Saccharophagus degradans 2-40: one gene and its partner. The main gene of each other region encodes a partner of the protein of the gene in region 2 in a complex. Links are inferred from orthologs where the notes say so. Each region holds a gene or a part of one and is shown on either strand. Other genes may lie near its edges.

The links. Proteins that work in one complex are often made in the same cells at the same time.
Region 1: the proteins of dapF (region 2) and SDE_RS01840 are in contact, whole or in part, in a solved structure (PDB 5YGU), measured with the Escherichia coli proteins. The link is inferred for Saccharophagus degradans 2-40 from one-to-one orthologs.

Annotation. Positions count from the first base shown.
Region 1 is NC_007912.1:428,222-435,528, reverse strand. The notes cover bases 2,460-5,341. They hold SDE_RS01840 (RNA pyrophosphohydrolase), read right to left. Parts: upstream 4,216-5,341; coding sequence 3,703-4,215; downstream 2,460-3,702. Other genes in these bases: SDE_RS21060 (imelysin family protein), read left to right, coding at 5,158-5,341; SDE_RS01835 (HAD family hydrolase), read left to right, coding at 4,405-5,061; ptsP (phosphoenolpyruvate--protein phosphotransferase), read right to left, coding at 2,460-3,709. Outside these bases: SDE_RS01855 (thymidylate synthase), read right to left, coding at 1-426; lgt (prolipoprotein diacylglyceryl transferase), read right to left, coding at 448-1,272; more of ptsP, read right to left, coding at 1,439-2,459; more of SDE_RS21060, read left to right, coding at 5,342-6,237; SDE_RS01825 (HDOD domain-containing protein), read left to right, coding at 6,326-7,201. UniProt on the Escherichia coli protein: Master regulator of 5'-end-dependent mRNA decay.
Region 2 is NC_007912.1:295,194-301,035, forward strand. The notes cover bases 29-3,028. They hold dapF (diaminopimelate epimerase), read right to left. Parts: upstream 1,946-3,028; coding sequence 1,112-1,945; downstream 29-1,111. Other genes in these bases: SDE_RS01250 (hypothetical protein), read left to right, coding at 63-302; SDE_RS01255 (DUF484 family protein), read right to left, coding at 432-1,115; lysA (diaminopimelate decarboxylase), read right to left, coding at 2,001-3,028. Also shown: more of lysA, read right to left, coding at 3,029-3,245; LPS translocon maturation chaperone LptM, read right to left, coding at 3,343-3,516; SDE_RS01270 (cobyric acid synthase), read right to left, coding at 3,601-5,058; SDE_RS01275 (M64 family metallopeptidase), read right to left, coding at 5,157-5,842. UniProt on the Escherichia coli protein: Involved in the succinylase branch of the L-lysine biosynthesis and in the biosynthesis of the pentapeptide incorporated in the peptidoglycan moiety. Catalyzes the stereoinversion of LL-2,6-diaminopimelate (L,L-DAP) to meso-diaminopimelate (meso-DAP).

The sequences.
Region 1 (7,307 bases), 130 kb from region 2 along the record:
GCCCTCGTCGGGTAGCAACGCTGGGTTCCACGCAGAAATAATATGGCGACGCGAGTCGGGTTTATTTTTTATTTGCTCAACTAGCAATGCAAACTGATCGAGCGAGCCGCCATCTGGCGTAGGCCAAGAGCGCCACTGTGCGCCGTAAACTGGGCCCAAATCGCCCTCTTCTGTTGCCCACTCATTCCAAATACGCACGCCGTTATCGGTAAGGTATTGAGTGTTAGTCTCACCCTTTAAAAACCAAAGTAGCTCGTGAATAATCGACTTTAAATGGCACTTTTTGGTGGTAACCAACGGGAAACCTTCACTTAAATCGAAGCGCATTTGGTAGCCAAATACACTCACAGTGCCAGTACCGGTGCGATCTTCTTTTTTGGTACCGGTATCGCGCACATGGCGCATTAAATCTAAATATTGCTTCACTTGTTTTACCCCAAAAAATGCTTAACGAGTAGCGCCAGGCTTGGTGCGATAGGCCCATGCAAATACAATTAAACCCACTGCAATCATTGGCAGCGACAGTATTTGGCCGCGCGTTACCCAGTCAAATAAATCGAATTGAATATGCTCATCTGGCTGGCGAACAAACTCAACCGCAAAACGCTGACAACCATACACAATTAAGAACAGTGCCGAAACCGCTGCGCGCGGGCGCGGCTTAGCCGAAAACCAGAAGAGAATTGCAAACAGTACAACGCCCTCTAAAAATGCTTGATACAGCTGCGATGGATGACGCACAAGTCCAAGCTCATCCTTAGGGAACACCATACCCCAAGACACGGTTGTTTCGCGGCCCCACAGCTCGCCACCAATAAAGTTGCCTATACGGCCAAAGCCCAAACCTATAGGCACCAAGGGTGCAGTAAAGTCCATCACATCAAAGAAATTGCGGTTTACCTTGCGGGCGAATAACAGCATGGCAACTGCCACACCAATTAAACCGCCGTGGAACGCCATGCCGCCCTCCCACACTTTAAATAACCAAACGGGGTCAGCCAAAAAGGCAGAGAAATTGTAGAAAAACACATAACCAAGACGACCACCCACCACAACCCCTACAGCGCCGTAGAAGATAAGGTCTTCCACCTGCGCCTTGGTAAGGCAAGCGCCCGGCTTGCTGGCCCGATAGCGGCCCAAGCCCCAAGCCCCCAAAAATGCGCACAGGTACATAATGCCGTACCAGTGAACATTAATAGGCCCAATTTCAAAGCCAAACAGTTCGAACGCCCCAATGGAGAGCGCAATAGGATCAATATCCGGATAATTCATAGATGGGTCCAAAAGAATTGAGTGGGTAAGAGGTTAATTATAAATCCGCCAAGTGACGGGCTGCTTACCCTTACCTTGTGTTACAAATAGCCTAGTGTTCCAAATAGGGTGCCACTAAGGTAGCCAATACGTCATCAGCCACCTACAAAATTGTGAGCGCAGGCTACTAGATGTTGGCGTCATCGCCAAGGTCTGGGCGCAACATGCGATTGAGCCCCGCATGGCGGAATGCAGCCTCTAGGCAGCGGTTAATCGACTCGGCATCAGGCAGCGACATCACCTCTGCCAATAGGGTTTCCGCTTGCTCGAGCGTTACAGCCCGCACAACCGATTTAACCTTAAGCAGGTTGGTGGCGTTCATCGAGAGCACATCATACCCCATTGCCACCAACAAAAGGGCTGCGGCAGGCTCGCCGGCCAACTCACCACAAATACTTACCGGCACACCTTGGCTGTGGGCATCTTTTACAATTTTGCGCAAAGCGCGCAGCACCGCCGGGTGCAGTGAATGATACAAATCGGCGACGCGAGGGTTGTTGCGGTCTACGGCCAGCAAGTATTGCGTCAAATCGTTACTGCCCACAGAAATAAAATCTACGCGCGCCGCCAACTCTTTTGCTTGATACACCGCAGCAGGCACTTCGATCATCACCCCCAAGGGCGGCATTTGCACATCGTAGCCCTCTTCTAGTAATTCATCGTAGGCGCGATGAATAAGCATTTGGGCTATTTCGACTTCGGCAATATTGGTAATCATTGGCAGCATAATGCGCAGGTTATCTAACCCCACACTCGCTTTAAGCATGGCGCGCACTTGGCCTAGAAAAATCTCTGGGTGATCGAGGGTTACGCGAATACCGCGCCACCCCAAGAAAGGGTTTTCCTCTTCGATAGGGAAGTAGGGTAAAGATTTATCACCGCCCACATCGAGTGTACGCATGGTTACTGGGTGCGGCGCAAACGCTTCTAGCTGCTCGCGGTACACCAAGCGCTGCTCTTCCTCACTGGGAAAGCGATCGCGCAACATAAAAGGCACTTCGGTGCGATACAACCCCACCCCTTCGGCGCCGCGCTCGATAGAAAGCATGGTATCGGCCAATAGACCAGTGTTTACCCAAAGGGCAACGCGGTGGTGGTCTGAGGTTTCGCAGGGCAGGTTTTTTATAGACTGCAGGCCAGCAACCAGCTGTAAATCTTCTTCCAATATGGCTTGATAGCTTTGCAACAACGCTTCGCCTGGGTCGATATAGACCGACCCGCGGTAGCCATCGACTACCATTTCTCTGCCATTAAGCTTGGTAAACGGCAGATCGACCGCCCCCATAATGGTGGGAATACCCATCGACCGCGCCAAAATGGCAATGTGGGAGTTGCTCGAACCGCGCACAGACACTAAACCCGCCAGCTGCCCCACCGGCACTTCGGCAAGCATTGATGGCGTGAGATCTTCACCCACCAATATAGTTTTTTCGGGGTATACCAATTCTTTTTGCGTGGTTTCTTGCAGGTAGGCTAATACGCGACTGCCCAAGTCTCGCACATCGGATGCACGCTCGCGCAGGTAGGCATCGGGCATGGCAGAGAAGGTTTTAACGTGATCTAAAATCACCTCGCTCCACGCGTAAGGCGCAGCCAAACCCATACTAATTTTTTCGGTTACCTCGCGGGCCAGCGATGTATCGTCGAGCATACCTAGGTAAGCATCAAACAATACCCGCTCTTCTTTGTTTAACAGGTTTTCTAAGGACTGCCCCAAGCGCTTTACGTCTTCGCGCACCGCCGCCAAACTGCGGCTAAAAAAGGCCAGCTCTTCTTCTATGTTGTCACAGGTGGCATAAGGCACGGCATTTAGGTCGGCAACCGGCGATACCACCACACATTCGCCAATAGCCACACCCGAGGCCCCCGGCACGCCGTTAAAACGCACCGCAGATTTAGACCCCATTGCCCGCAAGGTACCTGTAGCCTCGGCATGTGCAATCACACCGGCAAGCTGGGCAGACATGGTAATAAGAAATGCTTCTTCGCCTTCATCAAAGCGACGCTTAGCCGCCTGCTGCACTACCAGCACCCCCATAACCTGACGCTGGTGAATAATTGGGGTGCCTAAAAATGCAGAAAAGCGCTCTTCGCCGGTTTCGGCAAAGTATTGATATTTGGGGTGAGATTCGGCGTCGTCTAGGTTTATAGGCTCTTCGCGCGCGGCAACCAACCCCACCAAACCTTCGTTTTTAGCCAGTGTAACGCGGCCTACCGCTTCGCGATTTAAGCCATCGGTAGCCATTAAAGTGTAAGCGCCAGTTTCGTTGCGTAGGTATACCGAACACACTTCGGTGTTCATGGCTGATTTAACTCGGCGAACAATAATCTCTAATACCGAGCTTAGATCTGTAGCGGCATATACCTCTTGAACGATACTACGCAAATCATTCAGCATAGAGCTCGGCCTTCACCCAGAGTGCTTAGAAAATATTGATTATAGACAGGCGATAGCTCTTTTAAAGCACGGCGATACACATCGCGTTTAAAGGCCACCACCTTGCCCAGAGGGTACCAGTAACTTACCCAGTTCCAAGTATCAAACTCAGCGGGGCTAGAGGCATCTAAGCGAATAGCGGAGTCGTTAGATACCAAACGCAGTAAATACCATTTTTGTTTTTGACCAACACATTTTGGCTCTTTATCGCGCACTAAACGGCGCGGCAAGCGGTAACGCAACCAACCCTGCGTTACGCCTAACACCTCTACATCGGCTTTACACAAGCCAACTTCTTCTTCGAGTTCGCGGTACAACGCATTCTCGGGAGATTCATTGTGCTTAATGCCGCCCTGCGGGAACTGCCAAGCATCTTGTCCACCCACGCGACGCGCCCAGAGTAATCGCCCCTGATCGTCCGTCAAGATAATGCCTACATTCGGGCGAAAACCATCTGCATCTATCACACAAACCTCGTAAGCGATAATAATTGTTATAATATTGGCCTTATTGTTCCATAAGATAGTAAGGCACAGCAATTGGCAAATAAGCCGATCGATATTAAAGGTGCCAGATAACCGTCCATTCCGCCAGCATTTCTCCATTATCGCTACAGATCGACTACATTTTGCGCCATTTTTCGCAAGGAGACACTTTTGACACTCGCCCTTTTTGATTTAGACAACACCCTGCTAGCAGGCGACAGTGACCACAGCTGGGGAGAATTCCTTATTCACAAGGGCATTGTAGACGCCAAAGCCTATGGCAAGGCCAACGATGCCTTCTTCGAAGATTACAAAAACGGCACGTTAGATATAGTGGCGTATCAAGAGTTTGCTTTGACAGCACTTATACCGCTTGATTCCGCGCAAAGGAAACAATTGCACAATGAATTTATGGCGCAAGTTATTACCCCAATGATGCAACCCAAAGCGGTTAAACTTATTGAGAAGCACCGCCAACAAGGTGATACATTAGTTATTATCACTGCAACTAACAGTTTTGTGACCGGCCCTATAGCCACCGCCCTTGGAATTGATACCCTACTGGCTACCGAACCTGAGATTATAGATAGCATGTTCACCGGCAAGATTGTGGGAATACCCTGCTTTCAAGAGGGTAAAATTGTTAAGCTAAACGAATGGCTAAGTACAACAGGCCACTCGCTAGATGGCGCCTGGTTTTACAGCGATTCCGCCAACGACCTGCCCCTGTTAGAACGGGTGGCAAACCCAGTAGCTGTAGACCCAGACGAGCGCTTGCTAAAGCACGCCACAGAGCAACAATGGCCTGTTATCTCGTTGCGCGATTAATATGCGCCGCCCGTATCTCGGTGATGCAATAGGCGATACAGAAGTACCAGCACAACAAATAAACCATGGGCAAAGGCTGCCCCATAAGGATTCACCATGACCCGCTTTCGCCACAAGGGTGTTGCGACACTTACCTGCTTAGGCTTATTAGTGCTGGGCGGCTGTGACAAAACGGAAGCACCTGCCACCGCGGTGCAACCAGAACCCGTAGAGGCCACTCCTCCCGCGGAAAGCGGCAGTGCACAGGCACTGTGGGCCAGCGGCAGCCAAATTCTTAACCAAAGCCTTAGTGCAACCCAAGCACTTAACAGCGCAATTACCACGCTGTTAAACACCCCCAGCGAAGATGCCCTACTGCAGGCGCAAAAAGCGTGGGCTACAGCGGCTATTACCTATCAAGAGTTCAATGTATTTGCGCAACTGCAGCCGCAAAATTCGGTACTGTTTAACACCGTAGCCGACAACCATTACCGCATAGCGGCACACCCTATTCAGCCGGGCTATTTAGATTCCTTTGGCGATTACCAATACTCGGGCATTGTGCACGATATAAGCATGCCGCTTAACAAAGCTACTTTGCTTAACCAGCACGGTATGACCGACCTAGCAGATGCCGCCCTCGGTTTTTACGCCATAGAATACATGCTGTTTGGCTACCAAAACACGCGCACCATAAAAGACTACATTGCCCACTTAGAGCTTACCTCTGCGCACCAAACTCACGGCTATCAAAACCTTGAGGAAACACCCAACAACCGCAGGCGCTTACTGCTACAACTGCAAAACGATATTCTGCTCGAAGACATGCGCTACCAAGCGGATTACTGGCAGAGCCCAGCACTTAGCAACGAATGGTTAACTCTTAGCCCTAAACAACACTACAGCGTGGTAGTGCACGCCTTTAAACAAAGCGCCTCGTCGCTGCTACTAGAGGTAATAGAAGCAGCCAAAAGCAGCCAGCAAGCAGCAGGCGCAAGCCCAGATCGCGTAACCCGCGACCGCGTAAAAATGAGCCTGTCCTCGCTTAAGCACGCACTGCCAGTAATTCCAAGCGATGCGCGCACCCAGCTTGTCAGCGCCCTAGACCTTGCCCTATCAGCCTCCGCCAGCTCGCAGCCAGACTGGCACAAGACGGTATACGAACAGCTAATGGTCATCACTACCGCCAATATTTAGCAGCACAAATTTCACTTTTTTCGGTCGCATCAATCATGGCTAGTCTAAACTTAGGCTAGCCCCTAAACATTAATAATGGCGCCGATTGATGACAGCACAACTTACCGACGACCAAATAAAAACCATCCTGCAAGGCATTGCGATTCCGCCGCAACCCCAGATACTAGTCGACCTGCAAATGGAGCAACTCGACCCCAATTGCAGCGTGCTCTCGGTGGCTAAGCTTATTAGCCAAGATGTAGGCCTGTCTGGCAGTATCTTAAAAACGGTTAACTCATCTTTTTTTCAGCACGCAAGTAACATTACCTCTATAACTCAAGCGGTAAACCTGCTGGGCATAAAAACCGTTGTTAACCTAGTAAACGCCCACTCTATAAAAGGCGAGCTTGCTGATGAAGACATCATTGCCCTGGGGCGATTCTGGGATAGCGCCATGGAGGTAGCCGCAACATCGGTAGTCATAGCCAAGCAAATTAGTATGCAAAACCCCGATGAAGCCTACACTCTAGGCTTGTTCCACAATTGTGGTATTCCGCTGCTAATGAAACGCTGCGACGATTACCAATCGGTAATACAGCAATGCTATGCCGAGCAAACCCTATCTATTACCGAAAAAGAAAACGAACTAATACGCACAAATCACGCGGTTGTAGGTTACTACGTAGGCAAAGCCTGGAACCTGCCAAAATATTTGTGCGAAGCCATTCACGACCACCACAACCCTATAAACATCTTCACCGATGAATTTGCAGATAACCGCAAAAAGAACCTGCTAGCAGTGCTAAAAATGGCGGAATTTATATGTGGTTGTCACGCTACCATAGGCGGCCAAAGCGAAAATTATGAGTGGCACCAAGTAAAGCAATACGTTTTAGATTACGTAGGTATGACCGAGTACGACTTCGAGAACCTGCACGCCACCGTTATTGAACTGGGATTGGGCTCTACCGATTACTACAGCTAACGTCGCCTGAATCAACACAAGAGCCCGAAAGGTTTTAAAAACGCACCAAAATTTAGCTTTGATTATATAAAAACACTGTTTTTACCGCTTTTTTTGCATTTATTTC
Region 2 (5,842 bases):
TTGTAGTGTTTTGTAGTAAGTCTATTTGATTTGTTTTTTGGTTTAGCGGAAGGTGAAAAGTAATGAGTGATGATGACGATTTCTTTGCAGAAGAAGACGTAATTGAGGAAGACGATAACAGCGAGAGCGAGTATGGTGAATACGGTAATTCACTTACAGCCAAAGAGGCAGAGCGCGCTCGGTTGCAGGCAGAAATGGAAGCTTTTTTAGCTAGTGGCGGTCGCATTAATGAGATTCCAGCCAACGTGGTGGCAGATCCACCCAAAAAGCCAACTTCCAGCTACGGCGGCCAACCTATTTAAGGTAAACGCTTATTGCTGTTGAGTTCGCTTAGCTAGCCAATAAAAAACGGGTTGATGTTGTGCATCAGCCCGTTTTTTATGTGTGATACCTTTGTGCGGGTGAGTGCTTACTTGCCGGTAAACAGAGGTTTAATAATTTTTTATATATTTGGGCAGAAGCCGGTTTAGCACTTCGGCTATATAGCCTAAAAATATTGTGCCCATGCCAGAGTGGTAAAATTTAGGGTCTTCGTTGCCTATTGCCAATACGCCTAGCGGTTTGCTGTGAATAAGCACCGACATTGCAGCGCTGCCAATGTGGGGCGCGTCTTTATCAAATAAAAATTTACACTCATCGTCTTTAATGCCGCCGCTTACCGCTTTGGGGGATTTAATTCTGCGGCCTATTACATCGCGTGCAACATGCAGGTTTTCTATGCGCGCTGCAGTCGAGGGGACGGTTTGATGGTTGCCAAAAATAATTAAGCGGGTGTGTTGAATATTAAATTCTTTATCGAAGCTGTAATAGAGGGCATCAACTAAATCGCCTAGGTCGTTACATTCCAGTAGGGCTAAGACAAGGCGCTTACTTTTTTCGAACAGGCGGTCGTTCTCGCGTGCGTTATCTAACAGGTTACTTAGGCGTTGGCGCATATCCATATTGCGATCGCGTAAAACAGACACCTGCCGCTCTACTAGCGATACCGCTTTACCGCTATCGTGGGGTAATTCTAATTCGCCCAAAAGACGAGAGTGTTTAACAAAAAAATCGGGGTTTTCGGCTAAATACTCTGCAACTCGCTGATCGGTAATTGACGCGTCTCGGTTACTCATATCTTAACTTGTCCATGAAATACCGTGGTGGCAGGCCCGGTCATCATTACTGGGCTGTCTACACCTTCCCACGTTATAGAAAGGCTGCCGCCAGGCAGGTTTACTTTTACGGTGTTTTCAAGCAAGCCCTGCAAACGCCCAGCAACCACAGCGGCACACGCACCGGTCCCGCAAGCTAAGGTTTCGCCTGCGCCGCGCTCGTATACGCGCAGGTTAATTTCGCTGGGGCTAACTACCTGCATAAAGCCGGCATTCACTTTTTTAGGGAAGTGAGGGTGGGCTTCTATTTCTGGGCCGAGGGTTTCTACCGGCGCGGTTTTGCAGTCGTTAACACAGTACACCGCATGGGGGTTGCCCATAGAAACGGCACCAATTGTTATATCGCCTGCGCCTTGCGTTGGCAGTGTATAACTGGTTGCCTGCTGCGGCGCTGCGAGGGGAATATCGGCGGGGCTAAGAATAGGTGCGCCCATATCGACAGTAACTTGATCGTCTTCTTGTACATGTAACACCATGCGGCCCACGGCTGTTTCTACGGTAATAACGCTTTTTGCCGTTAGTCCGCGCTGCCGCACAAACACCGCAAAGCAGCGGGCGCCGTTGCCACAGTTTTCTACTTCACTGCCATCGTGATTAAAAATGCGGTATTTAAAATCGGCGTCGGGGGAATCGGGTGTTTCTACAACCAATACTTGATCGCAGCCCACACCAAAATGGCGGTCGGCCAGTTGGCGCGCTCGCTCTGGGGTAATGGTGACGCGCTGGCTTATGGCATCGATCATTACAAAGTCGTTGCCTAGGCCGTGCATTTTGGTAAAGCGAAGTCGCATGGTGTGCCTTAGTGTTTGGTGTTTAACCTAAAAGTGCTTACGCCTTATGAGCGTATTAGGGTAATAAATGTTCGCCTCGAATTAAATCCTCAAAGCTTTCGCGCTCGCGCACTACAAAGTATTTGTCGCCATCGACAAGTACTTCCGCTGCGCGGCCGCGGGTGTTGTAGTTAGAGCTCATTACAAACCCGTAAGCGCCGCTAGACATTAACGCTAAACGGTCGCCAGCTTGCAATGCTAATGCGCGGTCTTTTGCTAAAAAGTCGCCGGTTTCACACACTGGGCCTACTAAATCCCACTGTTGGGTTTCGCCTTCGCGCTGGCTTAGTGGTTTTACGTCCTGCCAAGCTTGATAAAGCGCAGGGCGGATATTGTCGTTCATGGCACCGTCGATAATGGCAAAGTTTTTATGCTCGGTGGGCTTTAAAAACTCAACTTCGGTAAGCATTACGCCGGCATTGGCGGCAATAGAGCGGCCCGGTTCCATAATAATGGCTAATTTGCGATCACCCAACTTGGCTTTAATTTGCGTTAAGTAGTCGGCTACTGCAGGGGGCACTTCGTCGCGATAGGTTACGCCCAAGCCGCCGCCTATGTCTAAGTGCTCAATGGTGATGCCTGTTTCGGCTAGGGTATCTACCAGTTGAAGCAAACGGTCTAACGCGTCTAAGAACGGGGTAAGCTCGGTAAGCTGCGACCCTATGTGGCAATCTACACCCACAACCTTAAGGCTGGCGAGTTCGCTTGCGCGAGCGTACACCGCAGGTGCGCGCTGTATATCTATCCCGAATTTGTTTTCTTTTAAGCCGGTAGAAATATACGGGTGAGTCTTGGCGTCTACATCTGGGTTAACGCGTAAAGAAATAGAGGCAACTACGCCCAGTTCGGCGGCCACGTCTGCCAAGCGCTCAAGCTCTGCTTCCGATTCTACGTTAAAGCAGGCAATACCTACTTCTAATGCTTCGCGCATTTCTTCACGGGTTTTACCAACCCCAGAAAAAATAATACGGTTAGGTTGGCCACCGGCTTTAAGCACGCGGCGCAATTCGCCAGACGACACAATATCAAAACCTGCACCTAGCTTTGCCAATACTTGCAGCACTGCAATGTTCGAGTTGGCTTTTACTGCGTAGCACACCATGCCTGGGTGATTGCCAAGGGCGTTGGCGTAATCCTGATAGGCACGGGTAAAGGCGGCTTTGCTGTATACATAGCAAGGGGTGCCCAATGCGTCGGCGATGGCATTAAGAGAGCACTGCTCGGCGAACAGTTCGCCGTTTTGATAGTGAAAGTCTGACATAGTGATCAAAAATCTCGAAAATAGGGGTAGTTAGGCTGTGCTGCCATAAAGATGGCGACTTAGGGCTACCGACTAGCGTAATAAACGCGAAAGTATACTACTTGTCGGCGTGGTTGTGGCTTTTAGTGGCAGGTTTAGCCGGCTCATCTGGCAGCTTTAGCGGGCCCTTTTGGCCGCAGGCGCTAATAGCCAGAGTGCTAACTGCAATAACAAGCACAACGGGTAACGCGGATAGGGTTTTTTTAATGGCGCGAGTGGTGAATTGGTTCATGGCTAGCCCTTGGTCAATTATGGCCGAAGTATACCGCCAGTAAGGCCGCAGGGACACCTTAGTGCAAAGCTTGTGCGTTGGGAATTAGCTGGCAAAAGTAGGAAACAATGCATCAATATCCATACATTGCTCTACCTCATCGGCCAATCTAGTCAGCTCGGTTTCGATAAGGGCGCTGTAATCTAGCGCGCGGGCGTTGGTTAAGCCTGCCCATGCGAGTAGGGCTTGGGTGGCGCTAGGTTGACTAAATAGCCCATGCCAGTATGTGGCAATAATCTGATCGTCGGCCGAGCGGCAGCCTTCGGGTTGGCCTTCGCAATAAATAATAGGGCGCTGAAAAGCGGGGCCGGTGGAAAGGCCTGCATGTATTTCGTAGCCGCTAATGGCGACGGGCTTATCATTTATATGCAACTCACCCTGTAGGTTAAGTAGGGTTTTGTGTTGCGTGAACGTAGTTTCAAAATCTAAGTAGCCCAAGCCGTTAACGCTGCTGGCTGGGCTTTCTATGCCGTGGGGGTCGTGCAGGGCTGTGCCTAACATTTGTAGGCCTCCGCAAATTCCCAACACTTTGCCGCCGTAACGTAAGTGCTTGGCTAGTTGGGTATCCCAGCCTTGGCTGCGCATAAAGTTTAGGTCGGCAATGGTGTTTTTGGTGCCGGGTAGAATAATCAAGTCGGCGCCTTCGAGGCTTTGCCCTGGCCCTACAAATGCAAAGTCTACTTGGGGGTGTAAGCGCAGCGGGTCGAAATCTGTATGGTTGCTAATGCGCTGCCATACAGGTACACGAATTTTTAAGTGTTGGGTGTTTTCCGCAGTGCTATTTGCCGTTAACGCATCTTCGGCTTCAAGGTGTAATTTTTGAATATAAGGTATTACGCCTAAAACCGGTTTGTTGGTTTTTTGTTCTAGCCAAGTTAGGCCTGGTTTTAACAATTCAATATCGCCGCGAAAGCGGTTAATTACAAACCCTACCACGCGTTTCTGTTCGCTGGCGGAGAGCAATTCTAATGTGCCAACCAAATGCGCAAATACACCGCCTTTATCTATATCGGCAATAATAATTACAGGGCAATCCACTTCCTCGGCAAACCCCATATTGGCTATATCGCCTTCGCGCAAATTTATCTCTGCAGGGCTACCTGCGCCCTCAACAACAATAACTTGGTATTGTGTTTGTAATCTTCGGTAGCTTTCTAGCACCGCTTGCATGGCCACTTTTTTATAGTCGTGGTATGCGTCTGCTTCCATTGCGCTTAGCGCTTTGCCGTGCACTATCACCTGCGCACCGGTATCGGTACTGGGCTTTAATAAAATGGGGTTCATATCTGTATGCGGTGCTATTCCCGCAGCCTGCGCCTGCACCGCTTGCCCGCGCCCAATCTCACCACCATCTTCTGTTACCGCAGAATTTAATGCCATATTCTGCGGCTTAAACGGCGCCACCTTAATGCCCTTGCGCGCAAGAATACGGCACAGCGCTGCCACCAGCGTAGTTTTACCCGCGTCGCTGGTGGTGCCTTGAATCATTAGTGTGGTGGTCATGGGTGCTCCTGCGAAGAAAGGTGTGCAAGAATAAAACCTTACACTGGCGAGCACAAAGCTAAATTTATATTTACATTAAAACTAGGCTTGAAATGAATTTATTGTAATGAGTCGCTCGATGGCCAAGTGTAATAAAATCGGCTGAAGCCGTCTTCGTCTAAGCGAATCGCATCTGTGCTATCGGTTGCTTTCACTGAATATTCGTTTTGTGTATCTGCTTGGTAAATATATACATAGTTGTGTTTACTGTGTGTCATTTCAGCACCGTTTTTGTACCACGTATTAGACCATAGTAGAGCGGGCGAGGGCGGGGCAATGGTCAATGCAATATATTCTTTATTGCCAATAGTTATTGTATGTTGCTGTGGGTTAAAGTGAGAGCGTGCTTTAGCCCAAGTGTATAGTACCCAACGTTCCCTATTAACCGGTCCGAATCTTCTTCCCGAGTTCATAATGCTGTTGCGGCTTGGTGTGTATGCGTTGTAGCCGCCATTTACTTTAGGAAAACAACCAACTTCGTCGTCGTTAATGGGGTCTCTGTGTTCGCCTGCAATTGAATTTATATCATCAATCCAATGAAGCCAACTTAAGTTTGGAGGAAAGCAGTGTGAGCTAACATTGATTCCATAACCTGATATTCCTTCGGGTGATGCATATTCGTCTTTTAGCCAGGCATGGCTATGCCCTAGCTCATGTACGCTAATTTTTGACGTACTCGATGTATATGTAATACCAAAGTCACCTAAATATTTTGCTACCCCGATTATATATTGCAAGTTAAGTT